Regions from separate parts of the Streptomyces sp. NPDC039424 genome, predicted to be linked through region 2. Evidence: riboswitches for the same ligand, from Rfam matches in the RefSeq annotation. Region 2 holds a riboswitch; the other holds the start of a gene.
What was found. Region 2 has a riboswitch for S-adenosylmethionine ahead of thrC (threonine synthase). Riboswitches for the same ligand answer to the same signal wherever they lie in the genome.
Positions count from the first base shown of each region.

Region 1: linked by a shared signal. The riboswitch ahead of ACZ7L0_RS09215 (aminotransferase class V-fold PLP-dependent enzyme) and the one ahead of thrC (threonine synthase) in region 2 are both predicted to bind S-adenosylmethionine.

Region 1 covers NZ_JBVKAI010000003.1:215,254-222,803, forward strand. The annotation lists gene qcrB (cytochrome bc1 complex cytochrome b subunit) at 1-1,010, shown strand, start outside; gene trpD (anthranilate phosphoribosyltransferase) at 1,132-2,196, shown strand; SAM riboswitch class IV at 2,273-2,389, shown strand; gene ACZ7L0_RS09215 (aminotransferase class V-fold PLP-dependent enzyme) at 2,571-3,932, shown strand; gene ACZ7L0_RS09220 (protein kinase domain-containing protein) at 4,008-6,263, shown strand; gene ACZ7L0_RS09225 (Lrp/AsnC family transcriptional regulator) at 6,276-6,557, opposite strand; gene ACZ7L0_RS09230 (rhomboid family intramembrane serine protease) at 6,554-7,315, opposite strand; gene ACZ7L0_RS09235 (hypothetical protein) at 7,471-7,550, shown strand, end outside.
Region 2 covers NZ_JBVKAI010000018.1:39,795-47,344, forward strand. The annotation lists gene ACZ7L0_RS33470 (alpha,alpha-trehalose-phosphate synthase (UDP-forming)) at 118-1,524, opposite strand; gene ACZ7L0_RS33475 (glucosyl-3-phosphoglycerate synthase) at 1,566-2,510, opposite strand; SAM riboswitch class I at 2,641-2,807, shown strand; gene thrC (threonine synthase) at 2,826-4,112, shown strand; gene ACZ7L0_RS33485 (MoaD/ThiS family protein) at 4,109-4,384, shown strand; gene ACZ7L0_RS33490 (cold-shock protein) at 4,827-5,030, shown strand; gene groL (chaperonin GroEL) at 5,338-6,960, shown strand; gene ACZ7L0_RS33500 (NADH:flavin oxidoreductase) at 7,141-7,550, shown strand, end outside.

The sequences.
Region 1 (7,550 bases), on a different contig from region 2:
ACTTCGTCGCCCGGTTCTACTCGATCCACATCCTGCTGCTGCCGGGCATCATGCTCGGCCTGGTGGTGGGCCACCTGATCCTGGTCTTCTACCACAAGCACACGCAGTTCGCGGGCCCCGGAAAGACCAACGAGAACGTCGTCGGCATGCCGCTGCTGCCGGTGTACATGGCCAAGGCCGGAGGCTTCTTCTTCCTGGTCTTCGGTGTGATCGCGGGCATCGCCGCGGTGACCCAGATCAACCCGATCTGGGCCATGGGCCCCTACCGGCCCGACCAGGTGTCCACCGGCGCCCAGCCCGACTGGTACATGGGCTTCGCCGAGGGTCTGGTCCGCTACATGCCGGGCTGGGAGATCAACTTCTGGGGCCACACGCTCGTCCTGGGCGTGTTCATCCCGCTGGTGCTCTTCGGTCTCGTGCTGGCGGCGATCGCGCTCTACCCCTTCATCGAGTCCTGGGTCACCGGCGACAAGAGCGAGCACCACATCCTGGACCGCCCGCGCAACGCCCCGACGCGTACCGCGTTCGGCGCCGCCTGGGTCACCGTGTACATGGTCGGCCTGGTGGGCGGTGGCAACGACCTGTTCGCCACCCACTTCCAGCTGTCCATCAACGCCGTCACCTGGTTCGTCCGGATCTTCTTCTTCGCCGGACCGGTCATCGCGTTCATCGTCACCAAGCGGATCTGCCTCGGCCTGCAGCGCCGGGACCGGGAGAAGGTGCTGCACGGTCGCGAGACCGGCATCATCAAGCGCCTGCCGCACGGTGAGTTCATCGAGATCCACGAGCCGCTCAGCCAGGAGCAGCTGCACACGCTCACGGCCCACCACCAGTACAAGCCGGCCGAGATCGGCCCGACGGTCGACGAGAACGGTGTCGAGCGCAAGGTGAAGGGCACGGAGAAGCTGCGCGCCAAGCTCAGCGGCGCCTACTACGGCGAGGAATCCCAGATCCCGAAGCCGACCGTCGAGGAGTACAAGGAGATCACGAGCGGCCACGGCCACCACTGATCGCTGCGCACGCCACGCCACGGCAAGGGCCCCGTCCGGTGTTCGGACGGGGCCCTTCGCCGTGCCCGGGGCTGGATAGGGTGGAGTCAGCTTGTACGTGTCTACGACCCAGGAGCGGCTGATGAGCGCTGTGACCCCCGCTGGAGGCGACACCGCGGCGGGCCGTTCCTGGCCCGCCCTGCTGAACGGACTGCTGGCCGGCCGGGACCTGGCCGCCGACGACACCGCCTGGGCGATGGACCTGATCATGCGCGGCGAGGCGACCGATGCGCAGATCGCCGGGTTCGTGGTGGCACTGCGGGCCAAGGGCGAGACCGTCGCGGAGATCAACGGGCTCGTCCGCACGATGTACGAGCACGCGAACGTGATCGAGGTGCCCGGGCGGACCGTCGACATCGTCGGTACGGGCGGCGACGGCGCGAAGACCGTCAACATCTCCACCATGTCCTCGATCGTCGTCGCCGGCACCGGCGCGAAGGTCGTCAAGCACGGCAACCGGGCCGCGTCCTCCGCGTCCGGGGCGTCCGACGTCCTGGAGAAGCTGGGCGTCAATCTGGAGCTGCCGCTGAAGCGCGTTCCGGAGGTCGCCGAGGAGGCCGGGATCACCTTCTGCTTCGCGGTGAAGTTCCATCCGGCGCTGCGTCACGCGGGCGCCGCGCGCGGCCAGTTGGGCATCCGCACGGTCTTCAACGCCCTCGGCCCGCTGACCAACCCCGCCCGGGTGCGGGCCCAGGCGGTGGGGGTCGCGGACCCGCGCATGGCGCCGATCGTCGCGGGTGTCTTCGCCGAGCGCGGCAACTCCTCCCTGGTCTTCCGCGGCGACGACGGCCTCGACGAGCTGACGACCACCGCCACCTCCCGGGTGTGGATCGTCCGGGACGGCAAGGTCACCGAGGAGACCTTCGACCCGCGCGACGTCGGCCTCGAACTGGTCCCCGTGGAGGCCCTGCGGGGCGCCGACGCGTCGTACAACGCGGAGGTCGCGCGCAAACTCCTCGACGGCGAGACGGGCCCGGTACGGGACGCCGTCCTGCTGAACTCGGCGGCGGCCCTGGTCGCCCTGGAGCCGACCGACGCGCCCCTGGCCGAGCAGATCCGCGCCGGGATGCGGAAGGCGGCCGAGTCCATCGACTCGGGCGCGGCCAAGCGGACCCTCGAGCGCTGGGTGGCCGCCAGCAACGCGTAGCGGCTTCCGGAGGGGCGGTCCCGCGATGCGGACACGGGTTGCGGGACCGCGATCAGTTCACGTACGTTCCTTTCCAGGTCATGAGCGACAGTCATGAGGCCCCGGCCGACTGTCCGGCAACCCTCCGTCCGTGGCGGGGTGCCCCGGGTGAAGACCGGGCCGTAGGCAGCGAGGTCTACGGCAAGCGCGGACCCCTCGCACTCTCTCGAGTGGATACAGCCAGGGGTCCTGGTCGTTCGAGGGAGCCTTCCGTGAGCAAGCGAATGCGATAGGGCCGCAGAGCCCCGCCTCCGCATCCCCCTTTTCACCTTCACCGCGCTTGAGCCGTGCCCGCTCGCGTGGAGAATCCGCCTGCCTCGTACGGGAGTTCCGTCATGTCCGTGTCCACCGTTGCCGCCGACCAGTCCGTCTGTGCCCCGCTGCCCGTTCTGGGCCGGGACGTCACCGTCCCGCTCGTCACGGGCGGCGAGGTCACCTACGCCGCGCTCGACTACGCGGCCAGCGCCCCCGCGCTCCAGCGGGTCTGGGACGACGTGGCCGCGTACGCCCCGTACTACGGCAGCGTCCACCGGGGCGCCGGCTACCTCTCCCAGCTGTCCACCGACCTCTTCGAGAACGCCCGGAAGACCGTCGCGGAGTTCCTCGACTGCCGCGCGGCCGACCAGGTGGTCTTCACCCGGTCCACCACCGACTCCCTGAACCTGCTCGCCGCCGCGCTGCCCGCCGACTGCCAGGTCTTCGTCTTCGAGACCGAGCACCACGCCTCGCTGCTGCCCTGGAAGGACGCACGGGTCACCTACCTCGACGCCCCGCGCACCCCGCGGCAGGCGGTCGAGACGCTGGAGCGGGCCCTCGCCGACCGCGACCCCTACGGCCCGGCCCTGGTCTGCGTCACCGGCGCCTCGAACGTCACCGGCGAGCTGTGGCCCGTCCGCGAACTGGCCGCCGCCGCCCACGCGCACGGCGCCCGGATCGTGCTGGACGCCGCCCAGCTGGCCCCGCACCACCCGGTCTCCGTCCGCGACCTCGACGTCGACTGGGTGGCCTTCTCCGGCCACAAGCTGTACGCCCCCTTCGGCTCCGGCGTCCTGGCCGGCCGTGCCGACTGGCTGCGCGCGGCCGAGCCGTACCTCGCGGGCGGCGGCGCCAGCCGCAAGGTCACCCGGCGCGCGGACGGGGGAGTGGACGTCGAGTGGCACGACACCGCCGCCCGCCACGAGGCCGGTTCGCCCAACGTCATCGGCGCCTACTCCATCGCCGCCGCCTGCAAGGCCCTCACCGAGGCCGGGTTCGACACCCTGGTCGCCCGTGAGCGGTACCTGATCGAGAAGGTGCGGGCGGGACTCGCCGAGGTCCCGGAGGTCAGGGTCCTCTCCCTCTTCGGTGACGACGCCCCCCGCGTCGGGGTGCTCTCCTTCGTCGTCGAGGGCTGGAACAGCTCCCACTTCGCCGCCGCCCTGTCCGCCGAGTACGGCATCGGCGTCCGCGACGGCCTGTTCTGCGCCCACCCGCTGGTCCGCACCCTGCTCGGCAGCGACCCGCAGACCCAGGGCGAGTGCGGCGCCCCCGAGGCCGCGCCCGGCGAGAAGTCGCTCAACGCCATCCGGGTCAGCTTCGGGGCGGGGACGCCGGACGAGCACGTGGAGCGGTTCGTCGACGCGGTGCGGGAACTGGTCCGGGACGGCGCCAAGTGGCGGTACCGGACCGAGGACGGGCGCTGCGTGCCCGCCGTCTGATCCCGTACTGATCCCCGGCACCACCGCCGTATACGCTCCCCTCGGGCAGCCGGACGCTGGACGGGGGGACACGGGGTGGAGGCGCTGCGCGCGGCGGATCCGCGGCGGATCGGACCCTACGAGGTCCTGGGCAGACTGGGCGCGGGCGGCATGGGCGAGGTGTACCTCGCCGAGTCGCGGACGCGGCTGCGGCTCGCGGTGAAGGTGGTGCGGGCCGAGCACGCCCAGGACCACACCTTCCGGGCGCGGTTCCGCCACGAGGTGCGGGCCGCGCGGACCGTCGGCGGCGTGGGCACCTACACCGCGCGGGTCGTCGACGCCGACACGGAGGCCGAACGGCCTTGGATGGCCACGGAGTTCGTCGACGGGCCGAACCTGCGGGACGCGGTGCTGGACGGCGGCGCGCTGCCCGAGCCGGCCGTGGGGGTCCTCGCGGGCGCGCTGGGCGAGGCGCTGGCGGCGATCCACGCCAAGGGCATGGTCCACCGCGACCTGAAGCCCTCCAACATCCTGCTGGCGCCGGACGGGCCCCGGGTCATCGACTTCGGGATCGTACGGGCCCTGGAGGCGACCGCCCTGACCCGGACCGGCGCGGTCGTCGGCTCGGTCGGCTATGTCTCGCCCGAGCAGATCCGCAACGGCGGCCAGGTGGGGCCGCCGAGCGACGTCTTCTCGCTGGGCGCGGTGCTCGCGTACGCGGCGGCGGGCCGCGAACCCTTCGGCGAGGGCCAGGACTCGGTGATCCTGCTGCGCATCCTGACCCGCGACTTCGACCTGTCCGGGGTGCCGGCCGGGATACGGCCCCTGGTGGAGGCCTGTCTGCGGGAGGACCCGCTGGAGCGGCCGACACCGGCCGAGGTGGTGACCGCGGCCTGCCACACGGCGCGGTCGCTGCGAACCAGCGTGCGTCCGGGCTGGTACGGCACCCCGCCCACCGGCGACGAGGGACGCTGGGTCCCCGAACGGCGCCCGGGGGATCCGGCCAGCGGCGTGGAGTACGCCGCCCCCTTGACCGGGAGCGGTGCCACGCCGGGTCCCCCACCGACCAGCACGGATACCACCGGCCCGTGGCCCGCCACGCCCGACCCCGCGGGGGCTGACGCCTCCGGTGTTTCCGGGGGCGATCTGGTCGGCGCCGCCCCTACGGTGTCCGGTCCCCGTCCTGCCGGTGCCGTCGCTCCGGGGCGGCGGCGGGTGTTGCGGGTCGCGGTGGGGAGTGCGGTGGCCGTCGCGGGGGCGGGGGTCGGGGAGTGGCTGTGGCAGCGGGCCTCGCGGGACGGGGGCGGGGGCTCGGGGAGGCGGGGGGTCTCACCGACGGCGACTCCGGCGGGCGCGGGGGACACCGCCGAGCCCGCCGTGCTGCGCTGGCAGTACGACGTCGGCACCATCGGCGGGCTGAACGGCCCCTGTGCCGCCCCGTCCCCGGACGGGTCCGTGGTCTACGTCGGCGCCTCCAACGGCACCCTGCACGCCGTCTCCCGCACCGGCGCCAAGCGCTGGAAGGTGAAGCTCGGCGACGACGTCTCGACGCCGGTGGCGACCCGGGAAGCGGTCTTCTGCGTGGCGTGGGACCACGACCACGAGCTGCGCCGGCTGCACGCCGTGGACCTCTCCGGCACCCCGAAGTGGAGCCGGACCCTCGGCGAGCACGGCTACGGCAACCCCGTCCGGCTCGGCGAGGACGTGCTCGTCGCCCTGGGCGACGCGGACACGGGCGGGCTCGGGCGGATCGCCGCCGACGGCAGCACGCGCTGGACGGCGACCACGCCCGCGGGCCCCAACGGCTTACCGCTCGTCGCGGACGGCGTGGTCTACACGGGCTCCTTCGGCGACCGGCTGGTCGCCCTGGACGCGGGGGACGGCTCCCGGAAGTGGGCGGTCCCGGCCGGTATCGACATCGACAGCCCGGTGCTGGCCGGCACCACCCTGATCGCGGCCACCGCCGGGTCCCGCAGCGGCTTCCGGGCACGGGACGGCAAGCGGCTGTGGACGAAGAAGGCCGCCAGCGACGGGCCCCTGGTCCCCGCGGGCCGGTCCCTGGCGGTCGCCACCGAGGCGGGCCGGGTGTACGCGGTGCGGGCCGCCGACGGGGCCACCGTGTGGTCGTACGACCTGGCCGTGGGCGGACACCCCTGGGCGACGGCGTCCGGCACCACCGTCTACGTGCGCGGCGACGACCGGGTCTGGGCGCTCGGCCTGGACGGCCGAAAACGCTGGAGCGCCTTTCTCGGCCACGCCCCCGGCGAGGACCAGCACACCCCGCTGGTGGCCGGCCGCCGGCTCTATCTCCCCTCGGCCACCGGCATCGCGGCGATCGACCTGGGCGTCTGAGGGCGCGGAACGCTAGTTGTCCAGCCCGATGGCGAACGCGGCCTCCAGGTCGTGCTGGGAGTAGGTACGGAACGCCACGTGCGTGTCGGTGGCCTCCACGCCGGGGATCTTGCTGATCCGGCCGGGGATGATCTCGGCCAGATCCTCGTGCTGCCGCACCCGGACCATGGCGATCAGATCGTAGGTACCGGTGACCGAGAAGACCTCGCTGACGCTGTCCAGCGCGGCGATCGCCTCCGCGATCTCGGGGATCCGGTCCACGCTGGTCTTGATGAGCACGATCGCGGTGATCACGGCTGTTTCTCTCCCTCGGGGGCCGGAGCTGGGGCGGCCTCAACTCTAGTGGGCCGCCCCGATCCGGCAGGCCGCCCGAAGCGCAGCCACGCGAAGACGAAGCCCAGGCCGAAGCCGACCAGGTGGGCCAGGTAGGCCACGCCCGGGCCGTGCGGGGCGCGGCCCGCCGCCAGCCACTGGAGGGCGGCCCAGAAGGGCAGGACGACCCAGGCGGGGAAGCGCAGGGGGAGGAAGAACAGGAAGGGGAGGAGACTGGTGACACGGGCGCCGGGGAACAGGTAGAGGAACGCGCCGAGGACCGCCGAGATCGCCCCGGAGGCCCCGACCAGGGACTGCTCGGAGGCGGCGTTGGCGGCGGCGTAGCCGAGCAGCGCCAGGTAGCCGCAGCCGACGTAGAAGAGGGTGAACTGCACGCGGCCCATCCGTTCCTCGGTCATCGCCCCGAAGACGTAGAGGAAGAGCATGTTGCCCAGCAGATGCACCCAGCTGCCGTGCACGAACAGCGCCGTGGCCGGGGTGAGGGCCGTCCGGGCCGGCCCGTCGAACAGCTCCGCCGGGATCACGCCCCAGCGCCGGAAGTAGGCCCGCTGCGCGGCGAGCAGCTCGTCGCCGGAGCCGTACGCCGCACTGAGCCCGGCCGCCGGGCCGAGCACGAAGAGCAGGCAGCACAGGCCGAGCAGGGCGTACGTCACCGGCGCCGAGGAGTCCCGGACCGTCCTGAAGGTCCTGCCGGCCACCGCGCCCCAGTTGCTGATCATGAACACAGAGCATGACGTAACGGGACGCAACCGAACAGACCGCCTCGCCGCCGTGGACACACGGGCGGCGAGGACCCGCCAGGCCGTAGGGTTACGAGCCACACGCGTCGCGTAGACGATGCGTCACGGACACTAGAAGGAAGCGAACAGTCACGATGCCGGTTCCCCTGCCGACCGCCGAGACCCGGTGGCGCTGCACCCTCTGTGGCAACCTCACCCGCTTCGACGTGACCCG
Region 2 (7,550 bases):
GCCCGGTGGTGGGCGGGCCGTACGGCGCGGGGCCGGTGGGCTGCGGTGAGCAGTCGGGTGGCGGATGGTGCGCCCGGGCGCCGTCGGCTGCTGGCGCAGGTCGCCTGGCGGGCGGGGTCAGGTGTTCAGGGCTCGTAGTTGGTCCAGGAACCACTGGGCCGGGGGGAGGGCGGTGGCCGCGGCTGCCAGCCGCTTGGTTCGTTCCGCGCGTTCGCCGGTGGGCATGGTGAGGGCCTGGTGGAGGGCGCGGGCGGTGCCGGTGATGTCGTACGGGTTCACGGTGACCGCCTCCTCGCCCAGCTCCTCGTACGCGCCCGCCTCCCGGGAGAGGACCAGGGCGCAGCCCTCGTCGGAGACGACGGGGACCTCCTTGGCTACCAGGTTCATGCCGTCGCGGATGGGGTTGACGAGGGCGACGTCGGCCAGCCGGTAGGCGGCCAGGGAGCGGGCGAAGTCGTCCTTGACGTGGAGGACGACCGGGGTCCAGCCGGGCGTGCCGTACGTGGCGTTGATCTCCTCCGCCACCCGCTGCACCTCGGCGGTGTAGTCGCGGTACACGGCGAGGTCCTGGCGCGAGGGGTAGGCGAAGGCCACGTGCACCACCCGCTCGCGCCACTCCGGGTGGTCGTCGAGGAGCTGCCGGTAGGCCAGCATCCCGCGCACGATGTTCTTGGACAGCTCGGTGCGGTCGACCCGGACGATCGCCTTCCGCGCCGCTCCGTCGGGCGCCGAACCGATCTCCCTCCGCAGCGCCGCCATCCGGTCCTTCACGTCCGGCTGGTGCGCCCGCTGCCGCAGGAAGTCCGCGTCCGCGCCGAGACCGTGCACGCCGACGCGGGTGCCGGAGGGCATGCCGGGGCCGAGGACCGCGTGACAGCAGTCGGTGAACGCGTCCGCCCAGCGCTGGGTGAGGAAGGCCGCCCGGTCCGCGCCCAGGATCCCGCCGAGCAGCTCGGCCGCGATGTCGTCGGGCAGCAGGCGGAAGTAGTCCGGCGGGGCCCAGGGGGTGTGGGAGAAGTGCCCGATGCGCAGGTCGGGACGGAGCTCCCGGAGCATCCGGGGGGCCAGGGCCAGGTGGTAGTCCTGGATGACGACCACCGCGCCCTGCGCCGCCTCCTGGGCCAGTGCCTCGGCGAAGGCCCGGTTGTAGGCCTGGTAGGACGCCCACTGGCGGCGGAACTCCGCGTCGAAGACCGGCTCCAGCGGGGTCTGGTACAGCATGTGGTGGACGAACCACAGCACCGAGTTGGCGATGCCGTTGTACGCGTCGGCGTACACGTCGGCCGGAATGTCCAGCATCCGCACGCCGGGCTCGCCCACCCCGCGCCGTACCGCCTCGCGGTCGCCGTCGGACAGCGCGGCGCACACCCACAGGGAGTCGGCGCCCGAACCGATCGCGGACAGCCCGGAGACCAGCCCGCCGCCACCCCGCTTGGCGTGCAGCGAACCGTCCTCGCGGACTTCGTACGAAACCGGGCCGCGGTTGGACGCGACCAGCACCTCAGCACCGTGCGTGGAAGCCATAAGCCTCAACCTAGCCCGGCCCGGAAACGCTCAAACGTGGGTCAGGCCACCCGACGCGCCGCGTACTCCGCGATCTCCGTCATAGGCGGCCGCTCCTCCGTGTCCACGGAGAAGGTGCGCGGCTCGAAGCCCTCCTCGCCCCGCTCGAACTGGGTGAGGGAGGGCCGGATCAGATGGCCGCGGGCCAGACGGAGCTGGGCGGTGCGGTAGATGGCGGCGGCCATCCGGCCGAGCGCCTGCCCGTCCTGGTGCCGGTGCTTGCGTACGCCCACGTCCACCTGGGCGAGGGCGTCCAGGCCCACCAGGTGCAGCGCGTCGACCAGCATGCCCAGCTCCACGCCGTAGCCGACGGGGAAGGGCAGCCGCTCCAGCAGCGTCCGGCGGGCCGCGTACTCGCCGCCGAGCGGCTGCACGAACCCGGCCAGCTGCGGCCAGTGCATGTTCAGCAGCGGGCGCGCCATCAGCTCGGTGACCCGGCCGCCCTGGCCCGCCGCCCCGCCGAGCGGACGGTCGTACATGCCCTTGACCAGGTCCACCTCCGGGTCGGTCAGCAGCGGTCCGACGATCCCCGAGACGAAGTCCGAGGAGAACTCCTTCAGGTCGGCGTCGATGAAACAGACGATGTCCCCGCCGGTGACCAGCAGGGAGCGCCACAGGACCTCGCCCTTGCCGGGCACGGCCGGTATCCGCGGCAGTATGTCGTCGCGGTGGACGACCCGGGCGCCCGCGGCGGCGGCCACCTCGGAGGTGCGGTCGGTGGACCCGGAGTCGACGACGACGATCTCGTCGACGAGCGGGACCTGCTGCATGAGGTCGTGACGGATGATCGCGACGATGTCCCCGACCGTCTCCTCCTCGTTGAGCGCGGGCAGCACGACACTGACCGACTGGCCCGTGCGCTGCTTGGCGGCCAGGAGCCGGTGGAGCGGGCGATCGGTCACGGACCAGGAGCGGGTGCTCAGCCAGCGCTCGACTTCTTCCAGCACAGTCTGCGGCTCCTCACTGTTGTCTCGCGGTTCGGACGACTATCTCAACTGTCCTGGCCTTCGGTTACAGTCTTGAACAACGCGGATGACCATCGCATGTCCGAGGTCGTCGTCGTTCACAACCGCATACCGCTCATCCAGAGGGGCAGAGGGACACGGCCCGATGAAGCCCCGGCAACCCTCCAGTCGGTTCTCGTAGATCGTTTCCGATCGCTTTCGATCGTTTCCGCGAGGCTCCCGGCTAGGGAAGGTGCCAAATCCGTCTCACGGCGAGATGCGTCGTGAGGAAGATGAGGAGAAAGGGCCTCGCCTCACATGGCTGTGCAGACTGTTGCAAGCACCACCGACTCCACCGTAGACCTCGGCCCCGCCGCGGCGCTGAGCTGCCGTGAGTGCGGCCACCGGGTACCGCTCGGACCGGTCTTCGCCTGCGAGGAGTGTTTCGGCCCGCTGGAGATCGCCTACGACTTCTCGGCGTACGACACCGAGGAGCTCCGGGCACGGATCGAGGCGGGACCCGCGAACATCTGGCGCTACGCACCCCTGCTGCCCGTCCCGGCGGACGTGGCGACCAAGCCCAACATCAACCCCGGCTGGACCCAGCTCGTCCAGGCCGACAACCTCGCGCGTGAACTCGGCATCAACGCGTCGCGGTTGTATGTGAAGGACGACTCCGGCAACCCCACGCACTCCTTCAAGGACCGTGTGGTGGCACAGGCACTGGAGGCGGCGCGCGCCTTCGGTTTCACCACCCTCTCCTGCTCCTCCACCGGCAACCTGGCCGGTGCGGTGGGTGCCGCGGCGGCCCGGGCCGGCTTCCGCTCCTGCGTGTTCATCCCGCACGACCTGGAGCAGGGCAAGGTCGTCATGGCCGCGGTCTACGGCGGCGAGCTCGTCGGCATCGAGGGCAACTACGACGACGTGAACCGCTTCTGCTCCGAGCTGATCGGCGACCCGGCGGGCGAGGGCTGGGGCTTCGTCAACGTCAACCTGCGGCCGTACTACGCGGAAGGGTCCAAGACCCTGGCGTACGAAATCTGCGAGCAGCTCGGCTGGCGGCTGCCCGACCAGATCGTCGTCCCGATCGCCTCCGGCTCGCAGCTCACCAAGATCGACAAGGGTCTGCAGGAGCTGATCAAGCTCGGGCTGGTCGAGGACCGGCCGTACAAGATCTTCGGCGCCCAGGCCGAGGGCTGCTCCCCGGTGTCGACCGCCTTCAAGGCGGGCCACGACGTCGTACGGCCGCAGAAGCCGAACACCATCGCCAAGTCGCTGGCGATCGGCAACCCGGCCGACGGCCCGTACGTCCTCGACATCGCGCGCCGCACCGGCGGTGCGGTGGAGGACGTGACCGACGAGCAGGTGGTGGACGCCATCAAGCTGCTGGCCCGCACCGAGGGCATCTTCGCGGAGACCGCGGGTGGCGTGACCGTGGGCGTCACGCGCAAGCTGATCGAGAACGGTGTCCTCGACCCCACCAAGACGACGGTCGTCCTCAACACGGGCGACGGCCTCAAGACCCTGGACGCGGTGGCCGGCACCGGCCTGACCGCTACGATCCGCCCGAACCTCGACTCCTTCCGAGAGGCTGGCCTCGCATGAGCGTGACCGTCCGCATCCCCACCATCCTGCGCACCTACACCGGCGGTCGGGCCGAGGTCCAGGCCGACGGCGCGACCCTCGCCGAGGTCATCGCCGACCTGGAGAAGAACCACACGGGTATCGCCGCGCGTGTCCTGGACGACCAGGGCAAGCTGCGCCGGTTCGTCAACGTGTACGTCAACGACGACGACGTGCGCTTCGAGCAGGGACTGGAGACGGTGACCCCGGACGGCGCGGGTGTGTCGATCATTCCGGCCGTCGCCGGCGGCTGATTGAAGATTGATCAATTACCGTCGGTAACGCCAGTTACCGAGAGTTCATCGAATTGCCCCCTCCGTGAGAGAAACGGAGGGGGCAATTCAGTGTGATTGAGCGCGGTACAGTTGGGGAACCCGCTCCTGATCTCCGGGTCGGTGACCCTGGATTCATGCCGCGCGCCCGACAAGATGTAGCCAAAGTGTGCGGGTCTTTTGCGCCTTTTGAGGCTTTTGTGTAGCCCGACTTGCCCTGAATTCAGCCGAATTTTTGGCAGATTCCCGACCGGGCCCGTCCGGATTTCTCGTCCGATTGACCTGTTGCAGACGGCAGTTGGACAGATACATTCAGCCGCGGTCGACGCGTTCCGGCGCACGCCCCCAATCCATGGGGGGTGAGGTCTGACCCGGATCCGCGAAGTGTGGATCTGTGCAAGGGCCAGTAATAGGGGAGTTAGGCATGGCTCAGGGCACCGTCAAGTGGTTCAACGCGGAGAAGGGGTACGGCTTCATCGCGGTCGACGGTGGTGCGGACGTCTTCGTCCACTACAGCGCGATTCAGATGGACGGCTACCGCACCCTGGAAGAGGGCCAGCGGGTCGAGTTCGAGATCTCGCAGGGCCAGAAGGGTCCGCAGGCCGACATGGTTCGCGTCACCGCCTGAACGTTAATACAAGTGAAGGGCTCGTGCCTCTCGGGGTGCGGGCCCTTCGCCCTGTCCGGGCGGGGGCGCACCCCTGTTCGCGCGCGGCGGAGCGCCCCGCCCAAACCCTGGTAGCCGCTTGCACTCGACCATGCCGAGTGCTAATCATTGGCGTTAGCACTCTGAAGGTGAGAGTGACAGCGAAGGACCGGGTCGGTGAGGCCCGCAGGCCAAGTGGGGCAAGGAACCACGGGGTCCGCGAGCCGTCCGTCGCGGGCGCGGGCGCGGTCCGAAGGAATCACCCCCAGTCCTGGAGGGACCACTTCACATGGCCAAGATCATCGCGTTCGACGAGGAGGCGCGGCGCGGCCTCGAGCGCGGCATGAACCAGCTCGCGGACGCCGTCAAGGTGACGCTCGGCCCCAAGGGCCGCAACGTCGTCCTCGAGAAGAAGTGGGGCGCCCCCACGATCACCAACGATGGTGTCTCCATCGCCAAGGAGATCGAGCTCGAGGACCCGTACGAGAAGATCGGCGCCGAGCTGGTCAAGGAAGTCGCCAAGAAGACGGACGACGTCGCCGGTGACGGTACGACCACGGCGACCGTCCTGGCCCAGGCGCTGGTCCGCGAGGGCCTGCGCAACGTGGCCGCCGGTGCCAACCCGATGGCCCTGAAGCGCGGTATCGAGAAGGCCGTCGAGGCCGTCTCCGCCGCCCTGCTGGAGCAGGCGAAGGACGTCGAGACCAAGGAGCAGATCGCCTCCACGGCCTCCATCTCCGCCGCCGACACCCAGATCGGCGAGCTCATCGCCGAGGCCATGGACAAGGTCGGCAAGGAAGGCGTCATCACCGTCGAGGAGTCCCAGACCTTCGGTCTGGAGCTGGAGCTCACCGAGGGTATGCGCTTCGACAAGGGCTACATCTCGGCGTACTTCGCCACCGACATGGAGCGTATGGAGGCCGTCCTCGACGACCCGTACATCCTGATCGCCAACTCCAAGATCTCCTCGGTCAAGGACCTGCTCCCGCTGCTGGAGAAGGTCATGCAGTCGGGCAAGCCGCTGCTGATCATCGCCGAGGACGTCGAGGGCGAGGCCCTGTCGACCCTGGTCGTCAACAAGATCCGCGGCACCTTCAAGTCCGTGGCCGTCAAGGCCCCGGGCTTCGGTGACCGCCGCAAGGCCATGCTCGGCGACATCGCCATCCTCACGGGCGGCGAGGTCATCTCCGAGGAGGTCGGCCTCAAGCTGGAGAACGCGACCCTGGACCTCCTGGGCCGCGCCCGCAAGGTCGTCATCACCAAGGACGAGACCACCATCGTCGACGGCTCCGGCTCCGCCGACCAGGTCGCCGGCCGGGTCAACCAGATCCGCGCCGAGATCGAGAACAGCGACTCGGACTACGACCGCGAGAAGCTGCAGGAGCGCCTGGCGAAGCTCGCCGGCGGTGTCGCGGTCATCAAGGCCGGTGCCGCCACCGAGGTGGAGCTCAAGGAGCGCAAGCACCGCATCGAGGACGCCGTCCGCAACGCCAAGGCGGCCGTCGAGGAGGGCATCGTCGCCGGTGGTGGCGTGGCCCTCATCCAGGCCACCGCCGTCTTCGAGAAGCTGGAGCTCGAGGGTGACGAGGCGACCGGCGCCCAGGCCGTGAAGCTCGCGCTCGAGGCCCCGCTGAAGCAGATCGCCGTCAACGCCGGCCTCGAGGGCGGTGTCGTGGTGGAGAAGGTGCGCAACCTGACCCCGGGCCACGGCCTGAACGCCGCGACCGGTGAGTACGTCGACCTGGTCAAGGAAGGCATCATCGACCCGGCGAAGGTGACCCGTTCCGCGCTGCAGAACGCCGCCTCCATCGCCGCGCTGTTCCTCACCACCGAGGCCGTCATCGCCGACAAGCCGGAGAAGGCCGCCGCGCCCGCCGGTGGCGGCATGCCGGGCGGTGACATGGACTTCTGATCCTCACCGGGATCACGAGTTCATCGCTGTACGAGACCGAGGGCGGCACTCCCTGGAGACAGGGGGTGCCGCCCTCGGGCGTGTCCGGGATCACAGCGCGGCCGGAATGCCGCGCCGGACGAGTCGGTTTTACTGCATGCGTATGCACATACCGACTGGTCAACCCTGAGGAGCCCCCACGTGACCGTCACCGCCACCGAGTCCGCCGCCCGCGCGGCGCTGATCCTGTCCCGGCCGACGACGATCAACGGCCTGACCGTCCCGAACCGCATCGCGATGGCGCCGATGACCCGTAAGTTCTCCCCGGGCGGCATCCCCGGCGAGGACGTGCTGTCGTACTACGCCCGTCGCGCCGCCGCCGGTGTGGGCCTGATCGTCACCGAGGGGACGTACGTCGGCCACGAGTCGGCGGGTCAGAGCGGCCGAGTCCCCCGCTTCCACGGCGAGGAGCAGCTCGCGGGCTGGCAGAAGGTGGCCGGGGCGGTGCACGAGGCGGGCGGCACCATCGTCCCGCAGCTCTGGCACATCGGCACGGTCCGCAACCAGGGTGAGCTGCCCTACCCGGACGCCCCCTCCGTCGGCCCCTCCGG